One region of the Rhizobium sp. NZLR10 genome, then DNA from elsewhere that is predicted to be linked to it. Evidence: predicted binding sites of a transcription regulator. Region 1 holds the regulator's gene; each other region holds the start of a gene.
What was found. The regulator LexA, encoded in region 1, represses DNA repair genes until DNA is damaged. The targets are predictions, from matches to a motif close to TGTTCNNNNTGTGTTCNG.
Positions count from the first base shown of each region.

Region 1 (3,903 bases):
AATCGCCCTGCCCGCCCGGCTGCGCCACGGAATGCGTTGCATCGAAAACAACCGGCGCGCCCATCGACGCCATGATCGGCAGCGAGCGCATGTCGGAGACCAAAGTGTTATAACCGAAGGAGGCGCCGCGTTCGCACAGCAGCACGTTCGGATTGCCGCTGGCATTGAGCTTCTTCAGGACGTTTTTCATATCCCAGGGAGCGAGGAACTGGCCCTTCTTGACATTGACGGCGCGGCCGGTCTCGGCGGCGGCGATCAGAAGGTCGGTCTGGCGGCAGAGGAAAGCCGGGATCTGCAGGACATCGACCACTTTTGCCACCGCGGCGCATTGCTCGGCGGTGTGGACGTCGGTCAGGACGGGAAAACCGAACTCCTTCTTCAGGTCGGCGAAGATCTGCATGCCCTTTTCAAGCCCGATGCCGCGTTCGGCAGAGAGCGAGGTGCGGTTTGCCTTATCGAAGGAGCTCTTGTAGACGAGACCGATGCCGAGTTTGGCGCAAAGCTCCTTCAGTGTGCCGGCAACCATGAAGGCGTGGTCGCGGCTCTCCATCTGGCAAGGGCCGGCAATCAGCGACAGGCGGCCGGTATTGGAAAATGTGACCTGGCCTGCGCCCTCGCCGATCCTGACTTCGGAATTCGTATCAGTGCTCATCGTGTTTCCTCGAAGGCGAAGAGCGTGCCCTGCCCGGGCGCGGGCTTCACCAGAATGCGATTGTTCTTGCGCGTGTAGGTCACTCCGTTAGCAGCCAAATGCGCTTCTGTCACGGCAAGATCGGTGACGGCAAAGAGGATAGCCCGGCCGCGCAGGCCGCGGTCGGCGGATGCGACGGCGATCTCGAAATAGGCCTCCAGCCCTTCCGGCGTCATCAGGCTGATTTTCGCATTCGGCGCCGCGATATTAACGCCGAAACCGGTTTTCTCGACGGCCGATTGCGCCGTTGCAAGGCTGACGAAGGCGGCGAATGCAGAGGGGTCCGGCGCGCAAAGCGCGATCTCGGCAATGCCGGTGACGCCATTGGCATGCGTCTCTAGCGCACCGCGATCGGCCGGCAGAGGATTGATGCGCTCAACACAGAAGAGGAAGAAATCCGGCGCGCGCAACTCAGCGGCAAAGGCCAGCTTGAAGCCGGCCATGGTCTCGGAACCGTCCGGCATTTTCATCGGCCGGCTGAACTGCAGCATGTCGCCGGCGCTCGATCCGCTGCCGACGAAGCTCCGATGAGCGCGGCCGGCATCCCCGGTGCCGAACGCCACCGCCGAAAGCCCCTCCTCGCCACAGCGGAAGCGGAAGGCCCGATTGCGGGCGGTGAAGACATTGCCTTGCCGCGCCGATGCCTCGCTCTCCTCGCGGCTGGCGATACCGAGCGGCTCCAGATAGGTCTTGTCGGCAAAGAAGACGCAGGCATTCTCCGTTCCGAAGGGATGGCGGGCATCGGCGGCAACGGTGAAGCCAAGCTTGCCGAGCCTTTCGCGCGCCAGGTCGATATTGACAACGGGCAGCACGACATGATCCAGCGGGTGCGGTTTGGCCGAGTGCTCGTTCATGATATCCCTCCCTGAAACGCAAGAGGGTGCGACAGCGCCACCTTCAATGCAAGACATGTGCGCCAATCCGGCGAATGAAAATAAAAAACTCAACGAGTTGGCGGCAAGTTTTACGGAAATTTAGCTACTTGCGGAACACATATGGAACATATAGTGTTCTGTTCTGGATTTGTTTCAATCAAGGGGTCACACGTCGATGCTCACGCGCAAACAACAGGAGCTCCTGCTTTTCATTCATGAGCGCATGAAGGAATCCGGCATTCCGCCCTCTTTCGACGAAATGAAGGATGCCCTGGATCTGGCCTCGAAATCCGGCATTCATCGTTTGATCACAGCGCTTGAAGAGCGTGGCTTCATTCGCCGCCTACCGAACCGCGCCCGGGCGCTCGAGGTCATCAAGCTTCCGGAGGCCTACAGCCCGAGCATCCAGCCCCGGCGCGGCTTTTCGCCAAGCGTCATCGAGGGCAGCCTCGGCAAGCCGCAGCCGGTCGCCGCCCCCGCTCCTGCAAAACCGGTCGCCGATAACGGCAACTCCGTCTCCGTGCCGGTCATGGGCCGGATCGCTGCCGGCGTTCCGATCTCGGCGATCCAGAATAACACCCACGACATCGTCGTTCCCGCAGACATGCTCGGCTCCGGCGAACATTATGCGCTGGAGGTCAAGGGCGATTCGATGATCGACGCCGGCATCTTCGACGGCGACACGGTAATCATCCGCAACGGCAGCACCGCAAGTCCCGGCGACATTGTCGTTGCCCTGGTCGATGACGAAGAAGCGACGCTCAAACGTTTCCGCCGCAAGGGCGCCTCGATCGCGCTGGAGGCTGCCAATCCGGCTTATGAGACCCGGATTTTCGGGCCGGACCGCGTCAAGGTGCAGGGCAAGCTCGTCGGCCTCATTCGCCGCTATCACTGACATTGGAGAGGCCGGATTCGGCAAAACTGTTGCTGCGCCAGTCATAGGCGCGATGGCGCTTCCATGGGCGCGACAGGGTTTCGAATGCGGTCACGACCTCCAGGCCGGCATCGGCGAAGCGCAGCTCGACGGAGCCAGTCCTGCGCAGCGTCTCACCGGTAAAGAGCGTCGCTCCTGATCGGCAGCTGTTGAACCGCAGGCGGACCGACGTCACGACGATATCCGCCGCGTCGCAAGCCGGACCGAGATAGGCAGCGTTGTCGATGACGGCAACCACATGACCATTGCCGAGCCTTGATGTGCACCAGGCCTTTTTGACGCAGGAAAAGCGGTTTGCTTCACCACCGGCGACAGCCGCCCGCATCGCCGCCCTCGCTTCATTCTGCTGATCGCGGGAAAGCCTGACGCGGCGGTCGTCTCCCTCCGGCGGGACAGCGGGACCATCCAGCATTTTCGGCGGGAAATGCGTCGGCAGGACAAGTGCTCTCTGCCACTGATCGAAGATGAAATCCGGCGGGTTTTCGCGGTTGGAAGCGATTGCCGCAGCCGCGACCACTGCGACGAGACTGCCATCCTCCGAAATCACCAGATCCGGCGCCCGGGGAAGCGGCAGAAGCAGCACGCCGAGCGTAGAGACGGCGATAATCGATGTGCCGATATGGCGCAGCCGGGTGCGCAGCAGCGTCAGCAGCAGAAAGCCGGCCACGGCGACAGCGAAATACCAAGCCGGCAAGCGGCCGATGCCGATATCACCGCCCCAACCGGACACCGTTTTGGCGACCGCAATCACCAGGTCGAGGCCGAGGCCGACCACCTTCCAGAGCGGAACGTCCAGACCGAACGGCATGAGCAACATCGCCAGCAGCCCGGCCGGCATGACGATGAAGGAGATGATCGGCATCGTCGCGAGATTTGCCGGCAGCCCGTAAGCGGTCAGGCGATGAAAATGTTCGATCGAAAACAGCGCCGTGGAAAAACCGCCGATCAGCGAGGTCAGGAAGACGCCGCCGAAGAAGCCGGCGACGGCAACGACCGGTCGGAAGACCGGCAGTTTCAGCAAGGCGTTTTCGCGGACGCGCCGGTCCTTCCACAGTTGATAACCCGATACGAGTGCCAATGTCGCGGCAAAGGACATCTGGAAGCTCGGGCCCAAGACTTCGGACGGCGAAATGGCGATGATGACGAGCGCCGAGAGAACGACATTGCGCAGGCTGATCGACGGCCGGTCGAAGAAGACGGCGACCAGCATGATCGCCATCATGATGAAGGCACGTTCGGCCGAGACCCCGAAGCCGGAAATCAGGTAGTAGGCGGTGACGGCGCTGAGCGCGCCGGCGGCGGCGATCTTCTTTGTCGGATAGGCCTGAGCGACGCCCGGAAAAAGGCTGAGCAGCATCCGGAAGCCGACGAAGAAGATGCCGGCCGACAGCGCCATGTTGAGG
Region 1 covers NZ_JABDWE010000002.1:217,378-221,280, reverse strand. The annotation lists gene kdsA (3-deoxy-8-phosphooctulonate synthase) at 1-652, opposite strand, end outside; gene HJB82_RS04295 (VOC family protein) at 649-1,545, opposite strand; gene lexA (transcriptional repressor LexA) at 1,742-2,461, shown strand; gene HJB82_RS04285 (ComEC/Rec2 family competence protein) at 2,442-3,903, opposite strand, start outside.

Region 2 (3,903 bases), on a different contig from region 1:
CAGCCTCGGGCACCGGGTTGGCAATCAGCATGCCGCCGTCGATGCCGAGCTGTTCGCGCACCGTCTGGAAATTGGCAATGGCGGCCGGGCTGTTCAGTGACAGCGGGCTGCGGATGCCCGAGGAGCGTGACCAGAAGGCGGGGAATTCTTCGCTCTCGTAAGTGACGACGGGAACGCCGCGGGTTTCCAGCACCTCCAGCGTCTTCGGAATGTCGAGGATTGCCTTGGCGCCGGCGCAGACGACGATAACGCCGGTGCGCGCCAGTTCCTCGAGATCGGCGGAGATGTCAAAGCTTTCCTCGGCGCCGCGGTGCACGCCGCCGATGCCGCCTGTGGCAAAAACCCGGATGCCGGCGCGGGCGGCGGCAATCATCGTCGCGGCGACTGTGGTAGCGCCGGTGCGGCGCTCAGCGATCGCGAAGGCGAGATCGGCGCGCGACACCTTCATCACTTCGGTCGCCTTGGCAAGCTGCTCCAGTTCGCCGGCTTCAAGGCCGACATGCAGCGTGCCGTGAATGACGGCGATCGTTGCCGGGACGGCACCCTGTTCGCGAATGATCGTCTCGACGCTGCGGGCCATCTCGATATTCCCGGGATAGGGCATGCCGTGGGTGATGATCGTCGATTCCAGTGCCACCAACGGCGCGCCGCGCTGCTTGGCGCTGGCGACCTCTTTCGAATAGGCGATCGGCAGAAGAGGCGAGATGGGCTTGGTCATGATTTGTCCTGTCGTCGATGGAGCATGATGCCGAAAGTCTCAGCGGTTTCGGACGCGATCACACTCAACTATTTAATTTCGTCGTTTCAATGCAGAATTCTGACCTTGGGAACAAGGGCAAGCGCCGCATTCAAGAGATCCGGCGTCAGATTTTCGTTGACGGCGTGCCGCGACTGCACGGTCAGCGTGGCGGCCGCGGTGCCGTGGCGGACGGCCTCCTCGAGCGGCAGGCCGTCCATCAAGGCGGCGAGCGTGCCGGCTGCAAGAGAATCGCCGGCACCGGTGACATCGGCGACAGTGTCGGCGATCGGCGGCTGCAGCGTCACGGCGCGGCCCTCGCAAAGAGCGACGAGCTCGCGGCGGCCGCGGGTGACGACGGCGTTCCTGATGCCGATCGCGTTCAGAAGCGGCGGCCAGCCGGCAGCGTCTTCCGGCTGTTGCCCGGCAAGGGCGGCGGCCTCGGCCTCGTTCAGGAACAGGTAGTCGATATCCCCGATACAGGGTTTCAGCCTGACGACCTTTGCGGGCGAAATGGCGATCGCTGCGACCGGCTTTGCCAGGGACTGCGCCTTGGCAACGATCGCCGCGATCGTCTCCTCCGGCAGGTTGGCGTCGAAAAGAATGAGATCATGGACGGCGAAGGCCTCGCGCACCCAGCGGATGGAGAGACGCCGCGGCACGAAGAAGCGGTAGAGATCCATGTCGGCAAGGGCGATCACCAGATTGCCGTCCTTCTCAATGATCGCCGTATAGCTCGGCGTCTTGCGGTCGAGGAAGACGAAAGGCCGGTCGTCGATGCCGGCGAAATCGGCGGCTTCGCCGACCATCTCGCCCATCGGATCGCCGCCGCGCGGCGAGATCATCGTCACCTGAAAACCAAGCCTTGCGAGATTGCGCGCCGCATTGAAGCCGCCGCCGCCCGGCTCTTCGAACCAGGTCCCGGGATTGCTGGCGCCAGGCGCCGTCTCGCCCAAGATGCGGCCGCGTCTATCGATATGGGCACCACCGAGAACGAGAATCTTTCTGTTCATTTCAGTCGCTCTCCCAATGCCGAAAAAGCGAATCGATGCGATGCATTCTGATGGGCGCGTGTTGGCATTTCAGGTCTAAGCCGTTGCTTTGCATCGATAAAACAAAAATAGAACACGGGCCGTTTTACCTTTTTCTTTCAATTGTTTGATCGCCTATTGCGAGAATGGAACAAACAGGGTACAAACTCAACATTGCTTGGGCGGCTTCAATAACCTAAAGGTGGATCGGATGTCTCAGAATTCATTGCGGCTGGTAGAGGACAAATCGGTGGACAAAAGCAAGGCGCTTGAAGCGGCACTCTCACAGATAGAGCGGTCGTTCGGCAAGGGCTCGATCATGAAACTCGGCTCCAACGAGAATGTTGTCGAGATCGAGACGATCTCGACCGGCTCGCTTGGCCTCGATATTGCACTTGGCGTCGGTGGTCTGCCGAGGGGCCGCATCATCGAAATTTACGGGCCGGAAAGCTCGGGTAAGACAACGCTTGCACTGCAGACCATTGCCGAAGCGCAGAAGAAGGGCGGCATCTGCGCCTTCGTCGATGCCGAACATGCGCTCGATCCCGTCTATGCCCGCAAGCTTGGCGTCGATCTGCAGAACCTTCTGATCTCGCAGCCCGATACCGGTGAGCAGGCGCTCGAAATCACCGATACGCTGGTGCGCTCCGGCGCCGTCGACGTTCTTGTCATCGACTCGGTCGCTGCACTGACGCCGCGCGCCGAAATCGAAGGCGAGATGGGCGACAGCCTACCCGGCCTGCAGGCGCGCCTGATGAGCCAGGCGCTGCGCAAGCTCACCGCTTCGATTTCCAAGTCGAACACCATGGTGATCTTCATCAACCAGATCCGCATGAAGATCGGCGTCATGTTCGGTTCGCCGGAAACGACGACCGGCGGCAATGCGCTGAAGTTCTATGCCTCCGTGCGCCTCGACATCCGCCGCATCGGCGCGGTCAAGGAGCGCGAAGAGGTGATCGGCAACCAGACCCGCGTGAAGGTCGTCAAGAACAAGATGGCGCCGCCCTTCAAGCAGGTCGAGTTCGACATCATGTATGGCGAGGGCGTTTCCAAGACCGGCGAATTGGTCGATCTCGGTGTCAAGGCCGGCATCGTCGAGAAGTCGGGTGCCTGGTTCTCCTATAACAGCCAGCGTCTCGGCCAAGGCCGCGAAAACGCCAAGACCTTCCTGCGCGACAATCCGGATCTCGCTCGCGAAATCGAGCTGTCGCTGCGCCAGAATGCCGGCCTGATCGCCGACCGCTTCCTGCAGAACGGCGGACCGGATCCCGATGACAGTGATGCTGCCGCTGAGATGTGATCTCGCGATCAGTTTTTCTGCCAGTCCTTTAGAAAATCCAAACCGGCTGCATTCCCTGATCAGAATGCGGCCGGTTTTGTTTGTCTGCTGGACAGTGGCGGAGGCGAACGTTAAAAGCCGATGGATTTAGATTTACCTGCCTCGGGCAGCATTGAAGGGCATAGCATGAGCGGTGTGAACGATATCCGGTCGACATTCCTCGACTATTTCAAGAAGAACGGTCATGAGATCGTCTCGTCGAGCCCGCTCGTGCCGCGCAACGACCCGACGCTGATGTTCACCAATGCCGGTATGGTGCAGTTCAAGAACGTCTTCACCGGCCTTGAGAAGCGCCCTTATTCGACTGCGACAACGTCGCAGAAATGCGTGCGCGCCGGCGGCAAGCATAACGACCTCGACAATGTTGGTTATACGGCCCGGCACCTGACCTTTTTTGAAATGCTCGGCAACTTCTCGTTTGGCGACTATTTCAAAGAGAATGCGATCGAGCTTGCCTGGAAGCTGGTTACCGAAGGTTTCGATCTGCCGAAACATCGCCTGCTGGTGACTGTCTATTCCGAAGACGAAGAAGCTGCGACGCTGTGGAAGAAGATTGCCGGCTTCTCCGACGACAAGATCATCCGCATCCCCACCTCTGACAATTTCTGGCAGATGGGCGATACCGGCCCCTGCGGCCCCTGCTCGGAAATCTTCATTGACCAAGGCGAGAACGTCTGGGGAGGCCCTCCCGGTTCGCCGGAAGAAGATGGCGACCGGTTCCTGGAGTTCTGGAACCTCGTTTTCATGCAGTTCGAGCAGACGGAGCCTGGCGTTCGCAACCCGCTGCCGCGTCCGTC
Region 2 covers NZ_JABDWE010000021.1:56,139-60,041, forward strand. The annotation lists gene HJB82_RS26440 (pseudouridine-5'-phosphate glycosidase) at 1-718, opposite strand, end outside; gene HJB82_RS26445 (carbohydrate kinase family protein) at 805-1,749, opposite strand; gene recA (recombinase RecA) at 1,979-3,067, shown strand; gene alaS (alanine--tRNA ligase) at 3,233-3,903, shown strand, end outside.
Region 2: recA (recombinase RecA) is a predicted target of LexA. The motif match lies at 1,847-1,864, and genes of this name have one in related genera.

Region 3 (3,903 bases), on a different contig from region 1:
CGTTCCGCTGCCGTCGATCTCGCAATCGCCGCCGCCGAAACGGTGCTTGCCAAGCAGGCCGACGCCAAGGTCCAGTCCGAACTCTTCGGCAATGCCGTCGGCCAGGTCAAGACGCGGCTCAACTGAGCGCTTCGAAAAGATTGAGATCGAAGGCCGGGCATGTCCCGGCCTTTCTTGTTGGCAGACGTTTTTATCTATCCCAAGCTGTGCGCCACGGCTGTCGGCTTGGCGCCGAAGACTGCTCCTCACCCTAACTCTCTACCAGTAAACGAGGCGAGGGAACGTGCCAAACGCGGCTTTGAGGTTAAGGAAGCGGGTGCGGCTTGTCCCTTCGCTCCGCGAGCGGGGAGAGGTGCCGGCAGTGGATGAGGGGCAAGCGCTCGACAGTCCGGAGGCCAAGGTCTTTTCTTTTGATCAGGCCTATTCGGAAATCAGCTCGTCCATCTCAGGACCATCCTCGACCTTGCGCAGCGGCCGAAAACTCATCCGGTGCAGGGAGCACGGGCCATGTTTTTCGATACCGGCGCGGTGCTGCGCCGTGCCGTATCCCACATGGGCGGCAAAGCCGTAGTCCGGAAACACCCGATGGACCCGGGCCATCATCCGGTCGCGCGTTACCTTGGCGACGATCGAGGCGGCAGCGATCGAGACTGAACGGGCATCACCCTTGACCACAGCCTGCCCGGGGCAATCGAGGCCGGGCGGCACGTCTAGCCCGTCGGTCAGCACGTAGCTTGCCGGAATGGCGAGGCCGCAGATAGCGCGGCGCATGGCGTCGAGGCTCGCCTTGCGGATATCGGTCTCGTCGATGCGGGTCGAGCTGGAGGAGGCGATGGAGACGGTGGCGGTCGCCAGGATCTGCACGAACAACTCCTCGCGCCGTTGCGCCGAAAGCTGCTTGGAATCGTTCAGACCCTCAGGGATGCGCTTCGGATCGAGGATGACGGCGGCTGCGACGACCGGCCCGGCCAGCGGCCCGCGGCCTGCCTCGTCGGCGCCGGCGACCGGCCAGTGGCCGGCCTTGCGGGCTTTGAGCTCCAGCCGGAAATCCGGCACCAGCGGAACCGCTTGGAAAAGCAGCGGAGAATCGGGTGGCGTGCGAGGTTTCATGCGGCTGAACCTCGCACGCCAACCCGATTGCCCGCAAGTCCCCGATCAGGGCGGCGGTCGGGGACCGGGTCCGGCGGATGGTGGCGGTCAGGCCCATCCGCGGGAATTGCGCTCGGAGCTCGAAAACAGGGCGGTTTCTCGATGGGCCGATGCGCAAGCTTCAAGCAATTGCAGGAAAAGTGCCTTGCGGTTTTCCCCGGGGCAAAGCGCGAAGCGCTGTTGCCCAGAATTGCGTAAAACAAACGGTTACAGCAGTGACAGTTGCACGCCGCTACCATCAGGCGGCACGAACAGGTCGTCGCGCAATGGCATGCCGCGTCGCGTCAGGCCGAAACGTCTTGCCGCCATTTCAAAGCGCCGGGCGATCTGCCAGGCATAGGGACCGGCGCCCTTCATACGTTTGCCGAATTCGGCATCATAATCCTTGCCGCCGCGCATCGAGCGCACCAGCGACATCACATGCCGGTAACGATCGGGGTAGTGCTGCAGCAGCCAGTCGCGAAACAGCGGGCTGACCTCGAGCGGCAGCCTCAGGATGACATAACTCGCCTCGGCTGCGCCGGCAGCCTTGGCCGATTCGAGGATGCGTTCCAGCTCGTGATCGTTCAGCGCCGGGATCAGCGGGGCGGCCATCACAGCCGTCTGGATGCCTGCTTCCGACAGCGTGTGAATGGTCTCCAGCCGGCGCGGCGGCGTGGCGGCGCGCGGCTCCATCGTCCGGGCAAGCTTGCGGTCGAGCGTGGTCACGGAGATGCCGACGCGCACCAGGTTCTTCGCCGCCATATCCTGCAGAATATCGAGATCCCTCAGGATCATCGCCGACTTGGTGACGATCGATACCGGATGGTTCGCCTTGTTCAAGACCTCAAGAATGCCGCGCATGACGCGCCACTCCTTCTCGATCGGCTGATAGGGGTCGGTATTGGTGCCGATCGCGATCGCCCGCACCTTATAACCCGGTTTGGCGAGTTCCCGCTCCAGCAGTTTTGCCGCATCCGGCTTGGCAAAGAGCTTCGTCTCGAAATCGAGCCCCGCCGAGAGCCCCATATAGGCATGTGTCGGCCGCGCGAAACAATAGATGCAGCCATGTTCGCAGCCACGATAGGGATTGATCGATCGGTCGAAGGGAATATCCGGCGATTCGTTGCGGGTGATGGCCGTGCGGGGTTTCTCGATCTGCACGTCGGTCTTGAACGGCGGAAGCTCTTCCAGCGTCTGCCACCCGTCATCGAAGGTTTCCCGCTGCAGCGCCTCGAACCGCCCGGTCGGGTTCAGTCCCGCCCCACGCCCGCGCCGCCGATCGACCTCGATCCGCAGGCCGGAAGACACCATCATCGCATCGGCAATATCTGCTGTGTTGGCAGGCGCGAATGCGGCCTGCCCTGCCAGGGACTGCTCTCTCATCGGATTCTCCCGTGACGGAAAGCCATCGCTCCCGCCCGTTTTGATGATTAAATTCCTATCCGCAAAACAAGAACAATGCAAGAACAAAATGCGGAAAACGCCGCTGGCAAAATTTTGTGCGGCGCATTATGAATAGGCAATGTTGACGGTTGTTCTCGAATGTCAGGATCAGGAATCTGAGCTGGCGCAGACCCTATCGGTATTGGTGGCAGGCGCGGTGGAGGGGCTCGTCAGCGATGTGGTCGTGCTCGATCACGGCTCGCGCGACGGCACCTCGCGGCTCGCCGACGCCGCCGGCTGCCGTTTTCATTCGCAGTGGGATATCAAGGACATCGTCCGCTCGGCCCGCGGCGAATGGCTGCTTTTCGTCGAGCCGGGCGCCAGACCCCAGGCCGGCTGGATCGACGAGATCGCCGAATATGTCGCGCTGAACAAGCTGCCGGCGCGTTTCACCGCCTCGCGTGGCTACCGGCGCCCGTTCCTCCGCCGCCTCGGCCGCGCCGTGCCGCCGCTGGAGCTTGGTTTGCTGATGCCGAAGAAACAGGCGCTCGCCGCTGCCCATAGCGGCATGCGCCTTGCTGAGTTCGCCAAGGGTCAGAAGCCACGCAAGCTCGCGAGCGAACTGATTCCCTCCTGGGTCGCCAGAGCCGCGCGGTAATATTCGCGCTCCTCCCGTCATCGCGCAAAGATGGCGCCCAATGGAATTTTGCGCTATAATTCGTCGATGGCGCCGCCGAAGCGCCTCGCTTCGCAACGGATGGCCATGGAATGCCGGTGGACGGCAGAACAGGTCAGCGAAAATCTCCTCTTCTGCCGGGGTCCCGGCGAAAGGAGGTGCGTCATGGCACACGGTATGGTCTACGGCCTGCTGGCCGTCATATTGCCGACATTGATGATCGCGCATCCGCATTCGGCAGCATCGCAGACGATGCTCAGTTGCGCAGGCCGATCCGACGTCGTCAATTTCCTCGACAGGAACTTCGCTGAAAAGCTGACGGCAGTCGGCCTGGTCAACCAGAACGCCGTTCTCGAGGTCTATGCCGCCGAAAGCGGAACCTGGACGCTCGTCGTCACGGATGTTCATGGCATCAGCTGCATCCTGCTGTCGGGTGACAGCTGGGAAACGATGCCCGCTTTGCCGGGCCTTGCCATATAGCGAATTCAAAAGCGCGGCCCGCTTTAGTTGTTTTATGAATGTCGGTATCCCGGAACCGCGGCACACTCCCGGGCGACATGCATTATTTCGCCGCGCCGCGTTTCAAATGCTCGTCCAGACGCGGCATGATTTCGACGAAATTGCACGGCGCGCTGCGGTAGTCGAGCTGCCCTTTCAAAATGCCGTCCCAGGCATCCCGGCAGGCGCCGGGCGAGCCCGGCAGCGCGAAGATG
Region 3 covers NZ_JABDWE010000024.1:18,601-22,503, reverse strand. The annotation lists gene HJB82_RS28250 (F0F1 ATP synthase subunit B) at 1-126, shown strand, start outside; gene HJB82_RS28245 (ribonuclease HII) at 421-1,110, opposite strand; gene HJB82_RS28240 (PA0069 family radical SAM protein) at 1,357-2,514, opposite strand; gene HJB82_RS28235 (glycosyl transferase) at 2,654-3,172, shown strand; gene HJB82_RS28230 (hypothetical protein) at 3,356-3,670, shown strand; gene moaB (molybdenum cofactor biosynthesis protein B) at 3,753-3,903, opposite strand, start outside.
Region 3: HJB82_RS28235 (glycosyl transferase) is a predicted target of LexA. The motif match lies at 2,583-2,600, and genes of this name have one in related genera.